One region of the Modestobacter sp. SYSU DS0511 genome, then DNA from elsewhere that is predicted to be linked to it. Evidence: riboswitches for the same ligand, from Rfam matches in the RefSeq annotation. Region 1 holds a riboswitch; the other holds the start of a gene.

Region 1 (7,089 bases):
GTCTGCGGGTTGGCGGCGATGACCTCCTCCATCGGCTTGCTGGCCATCGAGGAGAGCCCGATCGCGGTGCCGCGGGCGGCCGCGGCCCGCGCGACGGCGACCTCGCCGTCGGGGTGCACCGCCTGCACCCCGGTCGGGCTGATCAGCACCGGCAGCGCGATGTCCTGGCCCATGACGCGAGTGGCCGTCTGCCGGCCGTTGGCCAGCCCGGCGGTGTGCGGGGCGAAGCCCAGCTCGGCGAAGGCGGCCAGGTTGTCGTCGACGGTCAGCCCGCGCTCGGAGCCGGCGACCAGCGCCCCGTACACGCCCTTCGGCAACCGGCGCTTGGCCCGCCGCTGCGCCTCGGCCACCGTCTCGAACCACGCGTTCGCCATCTGCGCACTCCCCTGCTGCTCGGACCGGAGGACGCCGTCGTCCCCCGCTGCCCGCGGCCGCAGCCGCTGGCACTCAGTGCCACCGTAGCGGGGTGAAGTGGCCTGGGACACAACCCTTCCGCCTCCCGGACACCGGCCGCCGCGGCGCGCGACCCGGCGGGCGGGAACAGGGCGGGTCAGCCGGCCCGGATCGCCGAGACGTCGAACTCCACCTGGATCCGGTCGCTGACCAGGACACCACCGGTCTCCAGGACCGCGTTCCAGGTGAGCTCCCAGTCGCTGCGCTTGATCGCCAGCGCCCCCTCGAAGCCGACCCGCGTGTTGCCGAAGGGGTCCAGGGCCGAGCCGGTCAGGGTGAAGTCGATCTCGACGGTGCGGGTGACGTCCTTGATGGTCAGGTCGCCGGTGACCCGGTAGACCTCGTCGTCGACCTGGCGCACCGCGGTCGAGTCGAAGCGCATCTCCGGGAACCGCTCGACGTCCAGGAAGTCCGGCGAGCGCAGGTGCGCGTCGCGGTCGGGGGCGCCGGTGTCGATGCTGGCGGTGCGGATGCGCAACGACACGGTGCTGGCACCCGGGTCGGCGGTGTCGAGATGGGCGGTGCCGGCGAACTCGGTGAACGCGCCGCGCACCGTCGTCACCATCGCGTGCCGCGCCCGCACGCCGATGCGGGTGTGCGCGGCGTCGACGACGTAGTCGCCGGTCACGTCGGCCAACGCGGCCGTCGCGGCGTCGAAGTCCGAGGCCGCGGGCTCGGGTGCCCGGTGCTTGCCCACGGTTCAGCCCTCCTGGTCGGGGTGGTCCACCCGGTGATCCTGACCGATGGGGGTGACATTCGGGCAGGGCGGTGACGTGCTGGGCACGCGAGGAGGGGCCGCCCGGTGCGAGCGGCCCCTCCTCGTCGGTGCTGGTTCGTTCAGGAGCAGGTCGATCAGATCAGTACCAGCCGGCGGACTGCGACTGCGACCACGCGCCGCACGGCGAGCCGTACCGGTTGTTGATGTAGATCAGGCCCGCGTCGATCTGACGATAGCCGTCGGAGGTCTTGGCGATCCCGGTGCCCTTCCAGGTGGAGTCCAGGAACTGCGCGATCCCATAGGCGGTGCTGCGCGGGTTCTGCGCGTTGGGGTTCCAGCCGCTCTCCTTGCCCCACAGCTTCTCCAGGCAGGAGAACTGACCGGCGTCCCCGCTCAGCTGGGACAGCGCGTAGCTCTGGAAGGAGCCGGCCGGCGCGGCGGGGGCCGGGGCGGGGGCAGGCGCACCGCCACCGGAGGACCGGGAGCCGGACTGCGACCGCGGGGCTGCAGCCGCAGCCGCCTGCTCGGCCTGGCGCGCCTCCTCGGCCTGGCGCGCCGCTTCGGCCTGGCGCGCCTCCTCAGCCTTGCGCGCCTCTTCCGCGAGCCGCGCCTCCTCGGCCAGCCGCGCCTCCTCGGCCAGCCGGGCCTCCTCGGCCAGCCGCGCTTCCTCCGCGGCGACAGCGGCGGCCTGCGCCTGCTGGGCGGCGGCCTCGGCCTCCTGGCGCTGGCTGCGGTCGGCCGCGAGCGCCCCGAGCCGGTCGCCGACCTGCCCCTCGGCGACGACGGTGCTGGCGTGCTGGGCGGTGAGGCCCAGCTGGGTGGCGATGCTCACCGGCTCGGGCGCCGCCGTGGCCTGCGCGCCGGTCTGCCCGCTCACGACGACGTTCACCACGACCGCGCCGACCGCGGCGGCGGCCAGGTACATCGCCGGACGGCGCAGGCCGGCCGGGGGCGCCAGGCGGCGGGCACGGCGGGAGGTCTCCTCCCCGGCGACGGGGAGGACCGTGGTGGGCAGTTCTCCGTCGGCCGGCAGGTCGTGGCCGGCGTGGTCGTGCGGGGTGGCGCGTGGGGACATGAAGGAGGGGGCTCCGGGCTCTTCCGTGGCCGCCTACCGGGTTAGCTGACGGATTCGGGCGGGAAGGCGCCCTACCCGGCCGGGCACGTGCCCGGGCGGGATTCACCCCAGTGCTTCGGTGGGTCCCCGGATCGCTGCGGACAGCGACTCGGCGGCATCCGGCGCGGGCTCCCCGAGTGGGGACGTGACGTCCGGCCGGACCTGTCCACGGTAAGGCGCTTTACGACCTCGTGACAATGCTCCGCCGGCAGTTCGTCGGGATGCGCCACGGCGCCCCTGGTCAGCGCGGTGTGATCCGTCCCGCAGGCCGCACCGGTCGCACGCGGCTCAGGGCAGGCGCCAGACCGTCGTCCGGCGGACCTCCCCGCCGTCGGCGTCCGGGACGTCGTGGGTGGCGGCCGGCAGCAGCCCTTCCTGCGGCAGGTAGGCGCGGCCCGGGTCCCCGAGCAGGACGGTGGCGCCGCGCAGCCAGTGGGTGCCCAGGTACGGCAGCACCCGGGCGGTCATCTCCCGGTCGTAGCAGACGTCGCCGGCCAGCACGACGTCCACGTCCGGCCCGTCCTCGCCCAGCACGTCGCCCACCACCTCGATGCCGGTGACCCCGTTGAGCTCGGCGTTGAGCGCGACCGCGGCGTGCGAGTACGGGTCGACGTCGCTGGCGACGACCTGCGCCGCCCCGGCGAGCCGCGCAGCCACGGCGACCAGGCCGCTCCCGGCACCGAGGTCCAGCACCCGCTTGCCGGCGACGAGGTCCGGCGTGTCCAGGACGTACCGGGCCAGGGCCTGGCCGCCCGGCCAGGCCGCGGCCCAGAACGGCGGGTCCTGGCCGGCGCCGCCGGCCTCGGTCTCCATCGCCTCCCACAGGGCGACGACGTCGTCGGCGACGTGCAGCTGCACCTCGGGCACCAGGGTGGGCCGCTCGACCCGGGTGTGGGCCTGCAGGAAGGACGGCGGGACGCGATCGGGGGCGGGCACCCGGACAGTGGACACCCACGGGCCCGGCCGCGACCCGCCGGGGTGGTCAGTCCTCGCGGTCGCTCCGGACCACGGTGACGGGGCAGGGCGCGTGCCGGGTGACCTGGTCGCTGGTCGAGCCCAGCAGCAGGCCGGCGAAGCCACCGCGGCCGCGGGCACCCACCACCAGGAGATCGGCCTGCCGGGCGGCGGCGATGAGCGCCTTCACCGGTGCGGTGTGCGCGACGTGGCAGGTGACGCCCGTAGCGCGGTCCTGGCCGAGCGCCGCCACGACGTCGGCCTCCAGGTCGGCCTGAACCGCCTTCTCGTAGTCGCTCACCGGCGGGACGTACCCCGGCGACCAGCTGGCCGGCTGGGGCGCGGTGGCGATCCGCCAGGCACGGACGACGTGCAGCGGCCACCCGGCCCGCTCGGCCAGGCCGGCCGCCCACACGAGCGCCTCCTGGGCGCACCCGGAGCCGTCGTGGCCGACGACGACCCCGCCCCCGACCGCCCCGGTCGACGACTCCGCGGGCGCCGCGTCCCCAGCAGCGTTGCCCATCACCTCGTCGACCTCCGCCGCGAGCGCGTCCCGCGTGCCGTCCTGCTCGGTCACCGTGTCCTCCTGTCCGTGCCCTGCCGTCCCATGACCCTCACCGACGACCGGGCTGCTCGCGCCCAGCCTGGACCACCGGACCCCCGACCGCACAGGGCCGGAGGTCCCGGACCCGCCGACGCCGGCACCGGCCCCCCCCAGCCAGCCGTCGGCGTCCGGTTCGGCGGTGTCCGCCACGAGGGACGGCGCTCCGGCGGGGGCTTCGGATCGCGCCGACGGCGGACCTGCTCTTGACTCGTCATCGAGGCCGGCGCGCGCCGGCCAGTCGATCGAGGGAACGGAGGAACGGCGCCCATGGAGCACTTCACCATCGCCACCGTCGCCGAGCAGAGTGCCGACTTCCGCCGCGTGCTGTGGACCGGCGAACACACCCAGCTGGTGATCATGACGATCCCGCCGGGTGGGGAGATCGGCGAGGAGGTGCACGACGTCGACCAGATCCTGACCTTCGTCAGCGGCACCGCGAAGGCCAAGGTCGGCGGCCAGGAGAAGAAGGTGGCGCAGGGCGACCTGGTGGTCGTGCCGGCCGGCAAGAAGCACAACTTCGTCAACGACGGCGTCAACCCCCTGGTGCTCTACACCGTCTACGGGCCGCCGGAGCACGCGGACAAGGCCGTGCACAAGACGAAGGAGGAGGCCGACGCGCTCGAGGAGGCCGGCAAGGACGAGCCGCCGTCGAACGACTGATGCCCTCGGCTGCGGGGTGTCGGGCACAGTGAGGCCGTGGCCCCGCAGCCCGGCATCGTCGCGCTCGGGACGCCCGAGCACTGCTACTTGGAGCTCGACCCGGCGCCCGACCTGGCGCCCGGCCGCTCCGCGGCGGACCTGGTCCGCGGGGTGGCCGGGCTGACCGGTCCGCTCTCCTCGACCGGCGGCGTGAACGTCGTCGTCGGCTTCCGGCCCGAGTTGTGGGCCGCCGTCGCCCCGGCCGACGCGCCCGCCGACACCCCGGGCCTCGACGAGCCGATCATCGGCGCCGGGACGGGGTGCGCGACGGGCCGACCGGCTACCTCACGCCGCTGACCGGGGCGTCCGACACCTGCCCGGCGGTCGACGCGCTGGCCGGCTCCGCGCCGCCCGAGGAGTACTCCGCGCCGCCCGAGGAGTGCTTCGCGCCGCCCGGGGAGTACTGAGCCGCGCCATGTTCAGCTCGCCGACCGCGGGTAGGAGTGCGACGGCAGCCGTCTGACCCACCGTCTGGAGGAGCACCCGTGGCACATCCGACCGTCGCCGTCCAGCTGGTGCAGATGCTCCGCGCCGCGGGGGTGGAACGGATCTACGGCGTGGTCGGCGACTCGCTGAACCCGATCGTGGACGCCGTGCGGCACACCGACGGCATCGAGTGGGTGCACGTGGCCAACGAGGAGGGCGGCGCGTTCGCGGCGGCCGCCGAGGCGCAGGTCACCGGCCGGCTGGCCGTCTGCGCCGGCTCGTGCGGGCCAGGGAACACCCACCTGATCCAGGGGCTGTACGACGCGCACCGCAGCGGAGCGCCAGTGCTGGCGATCGCCTCGCACATCCAGTCCCAGGAGATCGGGACGGCCTTCTTCCAGGAGACCCACCCGGAGCGGACGTTCCAGGACTGCTCGTACTGGTGCGAGGTGGTCACCCCGAAGCAGATGCCGCAGGCGCTGCGGGTCGCGATCCAGACCGCCGTCGGGCAGCGGGGCGTGTCGGTCATGGTGCTTCCCGGCGACCTGGCCGCCGAGGAGTCCGGTGGCCCGACGGTGGAGTCGGCGATGGTGCCGCACCCCTCCCCCGTGCGGCCGCCGGTCGAGCAGGTGCAGGCGCTGGCCGACGCGATCAACGCCGCGGGCACGGTCACGCTCTTCTGCGGCGCCGGCTGCCGGGACGCGCACGACGAGGTGATGCAGCTGGCGGAGCACGTGCTGGCCCCGGTCGGTCACGCGCTGGGGGGCAAGGAGTTCATCCAGCACGACAACCCCTACGACGTCGGGATGAGCGGCCTGCTCGGCTACGGCGCCGCGCACAAGGCGACGCACGAGGCCGACCTGCTGGTGCTGCTGGGCACCGACTTCCCGTACGTGGACTTCCTGCCGCAGGCGCACACCGCGCAGGTCGACGCCGACGCCTCGCACCTGGGCCGGCGCAGTCCGGTCGAGGTGGCCGTGCACGGCGACGTCGGGGAGACGATCCACGCGCTGCTGCCGCTGCTGGCGCGCAAGACCGACCGGCGCTTCCTGGACGGGATGCTGCGCGACCACGCCGAGTCGCTGGAGAAGGTGGTCGACGCCTACACGCACCGGGTGGAGAAGATGCGCCCGATCCACCCGGAGTACGTGGCCGCGCAGCTGGACGAGCTGGCCGCCGACGACGCCGTCTTCACCGTCGACACCGGGATGTGCAACGTGTGGGCGGCGCGGTACCTCACGCCGAACGGCCGGCGACGGGTGATCGGGTCGTTCCGGCACGGGTCGATGGCCAACGCGCTGCCGCACGCGATCGGCGCGCAGTTCGCCGCGCCGGGGCGGCAGGTCGTGTCGATGAGCGGGGACGGCGGCCTGGCGATGCTGCTGGGTGAGCTGATCACGGCGCGGCTGCACCGGCTGCCGGTCAAGATCGTGCTGTTCAACAACGCGTCGCTCGGCATGGTGAAGCTGGAGATGATGGTCGACGGCATCCCGGACTTCGAGACCGACCACGAGCCGACGGACTTCGCGGCGATCGCCGCCGCGGTCGGCATCCGGTCGATGCGGGTGGAGGACCCTCGCGAGGTGCGGGACACCCTCGCCGCGGGGCTGGCCGAGCCGGGGCCGGTGCTGATGGAGTTCGTGACCGACCCGAACGCGCTGTCCATCCCGCCGGCGATCACCGGGGAGCAGATCCGCGGGTTCGCGGCGACCGCGTCGAAGATGGTCCTGGGCGGCGGGGTCGGGAAGATGATCGACCTGGCCCGCAGCAACCTGCGGAACGTCCCGCGGCCGTGACCCGCACCCGTCCGTGGAGGTGACCGTGGCCCGGCCGGTGCTGCTGTTCGACGGCGACTGCGGCTTCTGCCAGCGGGTGGCCGGCTGGGCGCCGCGGGTGTTGCCCGCCGACGCGGAGGTGCTGGCCTGGCAGGCGGCCGACCTGCCTGCGCTGGGCACCACGGCCGAGCGGGCGGCGCGTGAGGTGCTGTGGGTGCGGCGCTCGGGGCGGGTGGACGGCGGCGCACAGGCGGTGGCGCACGCGCTGCTGGTGAGCCGCCGGCCGCTGCCTCTGCTGGGTCTGCTGCTGGTGCTGCCGCCGGTGCGCTGGGTGGCTGCGGGCGTG
Region 2 (7,089 bases), on a different contig from region 1:
CAGCCCGCTGACCGCACCGCCGCGCACGGTGCCCCCGGACGACGCCGCGACCACCCGCGGGTGCGCCGTCGCCACGCCCCAGGTGCCGGCCTGCTCCGGGTCGGTGGCCACCGGCCAGGAGAGGTCGCCGTGGAAGATGTGCCCGCCCGGCATCGCCAGCGCGGCCTCGACGTCCAGGGGTGAGGCCGCCTGCAGGCACGGCCGGCCCTCGGCGTCGGTGGCCAGGCAGTCGGCCAGCGGTTCGGTGAGGTGGTCGTCGAGCTGCGCGACCACCCGGCGCACCGCCTCCTCGCGGGTGCCCACCGGGTCGGTCGCGTAGAGCTCGGCCGGGGTGTGCAGCCCGAAGAGGGTCAGCGTGTGCAGCCCGGTCGCCCCGGTGATCGACGGGTCGGTCAGCGAGTGGCAGTACACCTCGAACGGGACGACGTCGGGCAGCCGCCCGGCGGCGGCCTGGGCGTAGGCGGCGTCGATGGCCGACGCGGACTCGTCGACGTGCACGGTCCCGCTGAACACCCGGTGCGGGTCGTCCCCGGAGCGCAGCCCGGGCAGCCGCCGCAGCACCATGTTGACCTTGAGCTGCGAGCCCGAGGGCCGTGGCGTGGCCGGCGCGCCGAGCAGCTCGTCGAGCACGGCCGGCGCGGCGCCGCCCACCACGTGCCCGGCGTCGGCCGCGTGCGCCGTCCCCTCGTCGTCGGTCCAGTGCACCGTGACCCCGTCGGCGCGGGCCTCGATCGCGGTGGCGGTGGCCCGGGTGACCAGCCGGGCGCCCGCCGCGCGGGCGGCGGTGGCGATCGCGCCGCTGACCGCGCCCATGCCGCCCACCGGCACCCGCCAGCGGCCGGTGCCGTTGCCGACCAGGTGGTAGAGGAAGCAGCGCCCGGCCAGCCCGTCGGCCGCGTGCACGTCGGCGAAGGTGCCGATCAGGCCGTCGGTGAGGACGATGCCGCGCACGTCGTCGTCGGACAGGTGGTCGGCGACGACGTCGGCCAGCGGACGCTCGCGCAGGTCGCGCCAGATGCCCGGGTCGCGCAGCCGGCCGGCGAGCTCCGCCTCGCTGGGCAGCGGCTCGGTGAACGTGGGCGCCAGGTCCTCGGCCAGGGTGGCCAGCCGGCCGTAGAACCGCTGCCAGCCGGCCAGCTCGGCGTCCCCGCCGGTGAGCGCGCGGAAGGACGCCGCCGTCGCCGGCCCCTCGTCCCGCTCGACCAGCAGGCTCCGGTGCCGGCCGTGGCGGCGCAGCGGCGTCCAGGACGCGACCGCGCGGTCCCGCAGGTCCAGCGGCAGGCCCAGGTCGGTGACGATCCGGTCGGGCAGCAGGCTGACCAGGTAGGAGTACGCCGAGAGCCGGACGTCGACGCCGGGGAACACGTGCTGGCTGATGGCGGCGCCGCCGAGCACGTCCCGCTGCTCGAGCACGAGCACCGACCACCCGGCGCGCGCCAGGTAGGCGGCGGCGACCAGCCCGTTGTGCCCACCCCCGACGACGACCGCGTCGTAGCGGGCCGCGGTGCTCACGCCAGCTCCCGGGCGAGGAAGACCGCGTGCGGGTCGTCGGCGCCGACGTAGTGCCCGAACGCCTCGACCGGCCGGTAGCCCGTCGACCGGTACAGCGCGATCGCCTCCGGCTGCCGGACGCCGGTCTCCAGCCGCACCGTCGTCCACCCGCGGGTCACCGCCTCGGTCTCCAGCCCGGCGAGCAGCAGCCTGGACACCCCTCGCCCACGGGCGCCGGGGACGACGTACATCCGCTTGATCTCCGCCTCGTCCGGCCCCAGCGGGCGCAGCGCGCCGCAGCCGATCGGGGTGCCGTCGTCGTCGCGGGCGAGCAGCACCACCGCGACGTCGGCGGCGGACGGGGGCACCCCGGGTTCGCCGGCGCCGTCGTAGCGGGCGCGCAGCTCGACCTGCTGGGCGGCGGTCAGCGCGACGACGTCCGGGTCGTCCCAGGGGGCGGTGGCGAGGGTCGGCACCCGGTCATCCTGGCGCGCCGTGCTCCGGCTCCCTCTACCAGGTCCCCGGGCCAGGGCCGGCGACCGCCACGCCGGGGGAGTACCCAGCCCCTGATGCGGTGGCGGCGCGGGGTGTGGAGCCGCTGGCGGAGCGTGACGGGAAGGGGTCGGCAAGGTGCTGAGGGGCGCGGTTCGAGACCGGCGACCGCGCCGTCCGGTGCGGGATGCAGGCGCCCAGTTCAGGTCGCGTGTCGGCGTCCCGGGCGCGGGTGAGGTGGGGGGCCGTGGGCGGCGGTGACCCACAGGCCCGGCGCGCCAGTCACGCTCGGTGAGCGTGTCGCAGCACACCCACGGAGTTTCTCAACAAAATCGCAAAGGACCTTTGTCACGAGCCCATAACGCCCTTACGGTGGGCGACGGTCCGGACGGGCACCTCAGCCACCTCTCGGTGGCGACCGACCAGACCGCCGCCGAACTCCGCGGCCCGTGCACTCCGGCGGGCCAGGGGACCGGGGACCCACCGCAGCACTGGGGTGAAGCACTGAGCGGCCCGATCGGACCGCACGTGCCGGGTGTCTTCCCATCCGAACCCGTCAGCTAACTCGGTAGGCGGCACGTTGGAAGAAAGGACCACCCGCCGAACATGGCGAGTTCGCTCAACCCTGCCCGCCGCGGGTCCACTTCCCGCCGGGCCGTCGTCACCTTCTTCGCCGCCGGGGCGCTCGTCGCCACCACCCTGCTGGCTCCCGCGCCCGCCGCGGCCGAGCCCACCACCTCCGCCGAGGCGGCCACGCTGGTCGCCGAGCGCGCGCACGACCTCGAGGTCGTCACCGAGCAGTTCAACCACGCCCGCGTCGAGCTCGAGGCCACGCAGGCCGAGGTCGACGCCGCCGCCGCCCAGGTCGAGGCCGCCGAGGCCGCCCTGGCCGGCGCCCGTGACCGGGTCCGGGAGGTCGCCCGCAGCGCCTACACCGGCGACCAGCTGAGCACCCTGCAGGCGATGCTCACCAGCGAGTCCGCCGACGAGCTGATGGACCGCGTCGGCACGCTGGGCTCCATCGCCGACCACAACAACGGGATCCTGGGCGAGGCCGTCGCGGCCGACGAGCAGGCCACCGAGGCCCAGGCCGCGGCCGAGGCCGCCGCCACCGAGGCACAGGCCCAGCTGGACCGGGTCGAGCAGCAGCGCACCGACCTGAACAAGCAGATCGCCGAGTACCAGGCGATGTACGAGCGGCTCTCCGCCGCGGAGCAGGCCGCCTCCCGGGCCGAGGCCGAGCGGCGGCACGCCGCTGAGGCCGCCGCGGCCGAGCAGGCATCGGGCTCCGGCTCCGGGTCGGGTGGGGGCGGCAACGCCGCCCGCGCCGCAGCCCCGGCCGCCCAGGCCCCGTCCGCCCCGGTCGTCGCCTCCAGCGGTGCCGCGGCGACCGCGGTCAGCACCGCCATGGCCCAGCAGGGCAAGCCCTACGTCTGGGCCGCCGCCGGCCCGGGGTCGTTCGACTGCTCCGGTCTGGTGCAGTACGCCTACGCCGCCGCCGGCATCTCCCTGCCGCACTCCAGCCGGGCCCAGGCGAGCATGGGTCGTGCGGTCTCCCGCGGAGAGCTGCAGCCGGGCGACCTCATCGCCTTCCGCAGCCCGGTCAGCCACATCGGCATCTACATCGGCAACGGCCAGATGGTGCACGCGCCGACCTCCGGCGACGTCGTCAAGGTCGCCAGCATCGACGCGGTCAGCCCGATCACCGCGATGCGCCGCATCGCCGGCTGACGCCAGCGCTCCAGCACGAACACCGGTGCCCCGGTCGCCTCTCGGCGGCCGGGGCACCGGCGTCTCCGCGTCGTGCAATGGCCCCTCCCGGGTCCCGCCCTGAGCTCGCGAAGGGTGGGGAGGAGGGTCTTCATCACATCCGGGAGACTGCGGCACCGGTGGTTCGTTGTCCCCGGTCGTGGCTGCCCGACTGCTCGCCCCCGCCCCCGTCGCCCGCACGTTCCGCGTCGTCGCCGTCGCCGAGGCGGTGTCCTGGGTGCTGCTCCTCGCCGGGATGTTCGTCAAGTACGTGCCGAAGACCTCCGAGGTCGGCGTCCAGGTGTTCGGCCCGGTGCACGGTGCGGTCTTCATCGCCTACGTCGCGGTGACGCTCGTCGCCTGGCGGGTGCTCGGCTGGTCCCTCGGCACCACCGTCCTCGCGCTGGCCGCCTCGGTGCCGCCGCTGGTGACCCTCTGGTTCGAGCACTGGGCCCGCCGCACCGGCCGGCTGCCGGTGGGGGAGACCGCAGCCGTCCGGGCTGGCTAGCCTCCCGGCATGGCCGAGCCAGTGCTGCCCTCCACCGCCCGCACCCTGCTGGCCCGCACCGCCCGCGTGCAGCGCGACGGACGGGCCCCCAGCCTGGTCGCCGGCGTCGTCCGGGGCGGCGGGCTCGCCTGGTCGGCCGGGCGGGGGGACGTCGCCGACCCGCACACCGACGTCCAGTACCGGCTCGGCTCGATCAGCAAGACGGTCACCGCCCTGGTGGTGATGCGGCTGCGCGACGAGGGCGTCCTGGGCCTTGACGACCTGCTGGACGAGCACCTGCCGGGCACCCCGCTGGGTGACCGCACGGTCGGTCAGCTCCTCTCCCACCTGGCCGGGGCGGGGTCGGAGAGCCCGGGCGGCTGGTGGGAGCGCGTACCCGGCGGATCGCTGGCCGAGTTGCCGCTCAGCGACGACGACGTGGTGCTCGGCGCCGCCCGGCGGTTCCACTACTCCAACCTCGGCTTCGGCCTGCTCGGTGAGCTGGTCGCCCGGCACCGCGGCCGGCCGTGGGCGGACGTCGTCCGGGACGAGGTGCTGCTGCCCCTGGGCATGACCCGCACCACCCCGCGTCCCAGCGGCGCTGCCGCCCAGGGCCACGCGGTGCACCCGTGGGCCGACGTCGTGCTGCCCGAACCCGAGCACGACGCCGGGGTGATGGCCGCGGCCGGTCAGCTGTGGGCCACGCTGGCCGACCTGGGGCGGTTCGCGGTCTTCCTGCTCGGTGACACCGACGACGTGGTCTCCCCGGCCACCCTGGAGGAGATGACCGTTCCGGCCGGGGTCGACTCCGCCGCGGCCGGCTGGTCGGCGTACGGCCTGGGTCTGCAGGTGGTGCGCGCCGACGGGGTGACGCTGGTCGGCCACGGCGGCTCGATGCCCGGGTTCCTCGCCGGGGTGTTCGTCGACCGGGCCGAGCAGGCGGGCGCGGTGATGCTGGCCAACACCACCAGCGGGCTGGACCCGCTCGTCCCCGGGCTGCTGGCCGACCTCCGGGCGGCCGAGCCGCGCGTCGTCGACGCCTGGACGCCGGCGCCCCCGCCGGTGCCGCTGGACGTCCTCGGCGTGTGGTTCTGGGGGCCGGCCCCGCACGTGCTGCGGGCGCAGGGCGACCGGCTGCTGCACCTGGGCCCGCTGCCCGGCCGCCCCGGCCGGGCCAGCCGGTTCACCGCGCGGGCGGACGGCACCTGGGTGGGCCTGGACGGCTACTACGCGGGGGAGACGCTGCGGATCGCCCCCGACCACCTGGACCTGGCGACCTTCGTCTTCACCCGCACGCCCTACGACCCCGATGCGCCGGTGCCCGGCGGGGTGGACGCGCGGGGCTGGCGCTGAGCTGATCCCCGGCGTGGCCTCGACGCGACGGTGTCCTCCCCCGATCGCGCTGTTCGATCAGCGCCGAGACTGCGACGGCACCGTCGTCCGTCACAGAGGGGCGGCTGGCTCGGGGATCGCTAGCCTGCTGCCGTGGACCACACGGACGGTGGCGAGCAGTCGCCCGATCTGCGCGGCCTGCTCCTCCAGCAGTTGGTCGAGATCGGCATCGAGCCGAAGGCCGCGCGCTTCTACCTGATGCTGCTGGAGATGCGGCAGCCCACGGTGGCCGAGGTCGCCATGGCCAGCGGCATCACGCGGAGCCACGCATACGACCTCACCGGTCACCTCCGGCAGCGTGGTCTCGTGGAACTCGTCGATTCCGATCGGGTGAAGCGCAGAGCCGGGACGAAGGTCCTCCGCCCGAACGACCCCGGACGACTGCTCGGGGAGTGGCACCAGCGCAAGCGCATCCTGGACGAGGTCGTGCCACGGTTGCGTGCGATCCACGAGAAGGCGGGGCCGTTCCCCCGGACCAGCCACTACGACGGCGCGGCGGGAATCCGGCAGGCGCTGTTCGAGACGTTGAACTGGGGATGCGACCTGCGCGCGATCATGTCCATGGAAGACCTGTACGCGGCGATCGGCCAGGACGTCATGGAGGGGTACGTCCGCGAGCGAGGACGCCGCCGGATCTTCCTCAAGGTGATCCGTTCGGCCGAGAAGGACACCTCTCCGGGCTGGCTCACCAGCGACCCCGAGTTCCGGGAGGCCCGCTGGGCCCCGCCGTCCTACGTCTACACCATGACCTCGATCATCGGCACCGACTCGGTGGTGATGCTCTCCTCGACTGACGAGTCGTTCGCGGTCAAGATCGAGAGCTCCGAGTACGCCACGATGCAGGCCAACCTCTTCGAGGTCCTCTGGGGAGTGAGCGAAGCCCGGTGAGTCCGGGCGGCCATCGGCCAGCCGCTGGTCAGCCACCGACCACGGGCGTGGAAACAGTGTCGGAAGTCCTCGACACTGCGATTACTCGATTGCTACCTGACGGTATCGCCGTGCACCCACGCCTTGCCTAGCTTTCCGGGCAGTCGTTCCGGGGCGCGCGGCGCCTCGGCATCCCGGCGCATGGAGGTGTGCGAGTCGTGTCCATCAAGAGATCCACCCCGTTGAGGGTTGCTGCCGTTCAGGCGGCTCCGGTCATGTTCGACACGGAGGCGACCATCGACAAGCTGGAGGGGTTGGTCGCCCAAGCGGCGTCCGAAGGCGCCCAGCTCGTCGCCTTCGGCGAGTCGTTCATCGCAGGCTTCCCACTGTGGACGAGCGTGCTGCCGCCGGTCGACCAGCATGACTTCCAGGTCCGGATGGTGGAGTCGGCCATCGAGGTCCCCGGGCCTCAGGTGCGACGCCTGGGCGCGATCGCCAGGGACCACGGGGTGACCCTGTCCGTGGGTGTCAACGAGGTCAGCCGGGTCAGCGTCGGCACTGTCTGGAACGCGAACCTGGTCTTCAGCCACGACGGGGAGTTGGTGAATCAC

Evidence for each region. A riboswitch is a leader RNA that binds a small molecule or an ion and turns the genes downstream of it on or off. The one in region 1 is predicted to bind cyclic di-AMP.
Region 2: another riboswitch for cyclic di-AMP. It lies ahead of ACI783_RS08525 (NlpC/P60 family protein); the one in region 1 lies ahead of ACI783_RS13655 (aggregation-promoting factor C-terminal-like domain-containing protein).

The regions. Positions count from the first base shown of each region.
Region 1 is NZ_JBJGZY010000026.1:4,046-11,134, reverse strand. Features, by position in the region: gene mftD (pre-mycofactocin synthase MftD) at 1-374, opposite strand, end outside; gene ACI783_RS13660 (YceI family protein) at 551-1,150, opposite strand; gene ACI783_RS13655 (aggregation-promoting factor C-terminal-like domain-containing protein) at 1,311-2,246, opposite strand; cyclic di-AMP (ydaO/yuaA leader) riboswitch at 2,262-2,410, opposite strand; gene ACI783_RS13650 (class I SAM-dependent methyltransferase) at 2,574-3,221, opposite strand; gene ACI783_RS13645 (universal stress protein) at 3,268-3,816, opposite strand; gene ACI783_RS13640 (cupin domain-containing protein) at 4,111-4,503, shown strand; gene ACI783_RS13635 (hypothetical protein) at 4,540-4,839, shown strand; gene ACI783_RS13630 (hypothetical protein) at 4,803-4,949, shown strand; gene ACI783_RS13625 (pyruvate dehydrogenase) at 5,028-6,764, shown strand; gene ACI783_RS13620 (thiol-disulfide oxidoreductase DCC family protein) at 6,790-7,089, shown strand, end outside.
Region 2 is NZ_JBJGZY010000013.1:16,649-23,737, forward strand. Features, by position in the region: gene ACI783_RS08515 (phytoene desaturase family protein) at 1-1,512, opposite strand, end outside; gene ACI783_RS08520 (GNAT family N-acetyltransferase) at 1,509-1,967, opposite strand; cyclic di-AMP (ydaO/yuaA leader) riboswitch at 2,405-2,574, shown strand; gene ACI783_RS08525 (NlpC/P60 family protein) at 2,590-3,714, shown strand; gene ACI783_RS08530 (DUF3817 domain-containing protein) at 3,893-4,240, shown strand; gene ACI783_RS08535 (serine hydrolase domain-containing protein) at 4,250-5,572, shown strand; gene ACI783_RS08540 (TrmB family transcriptional regulator) at 5,705-6,499, shown strand; gene ACI783_RS08545 (carbon-nitrogen hydrolase family protein) at 6,697-7,089, shown strand, end outside.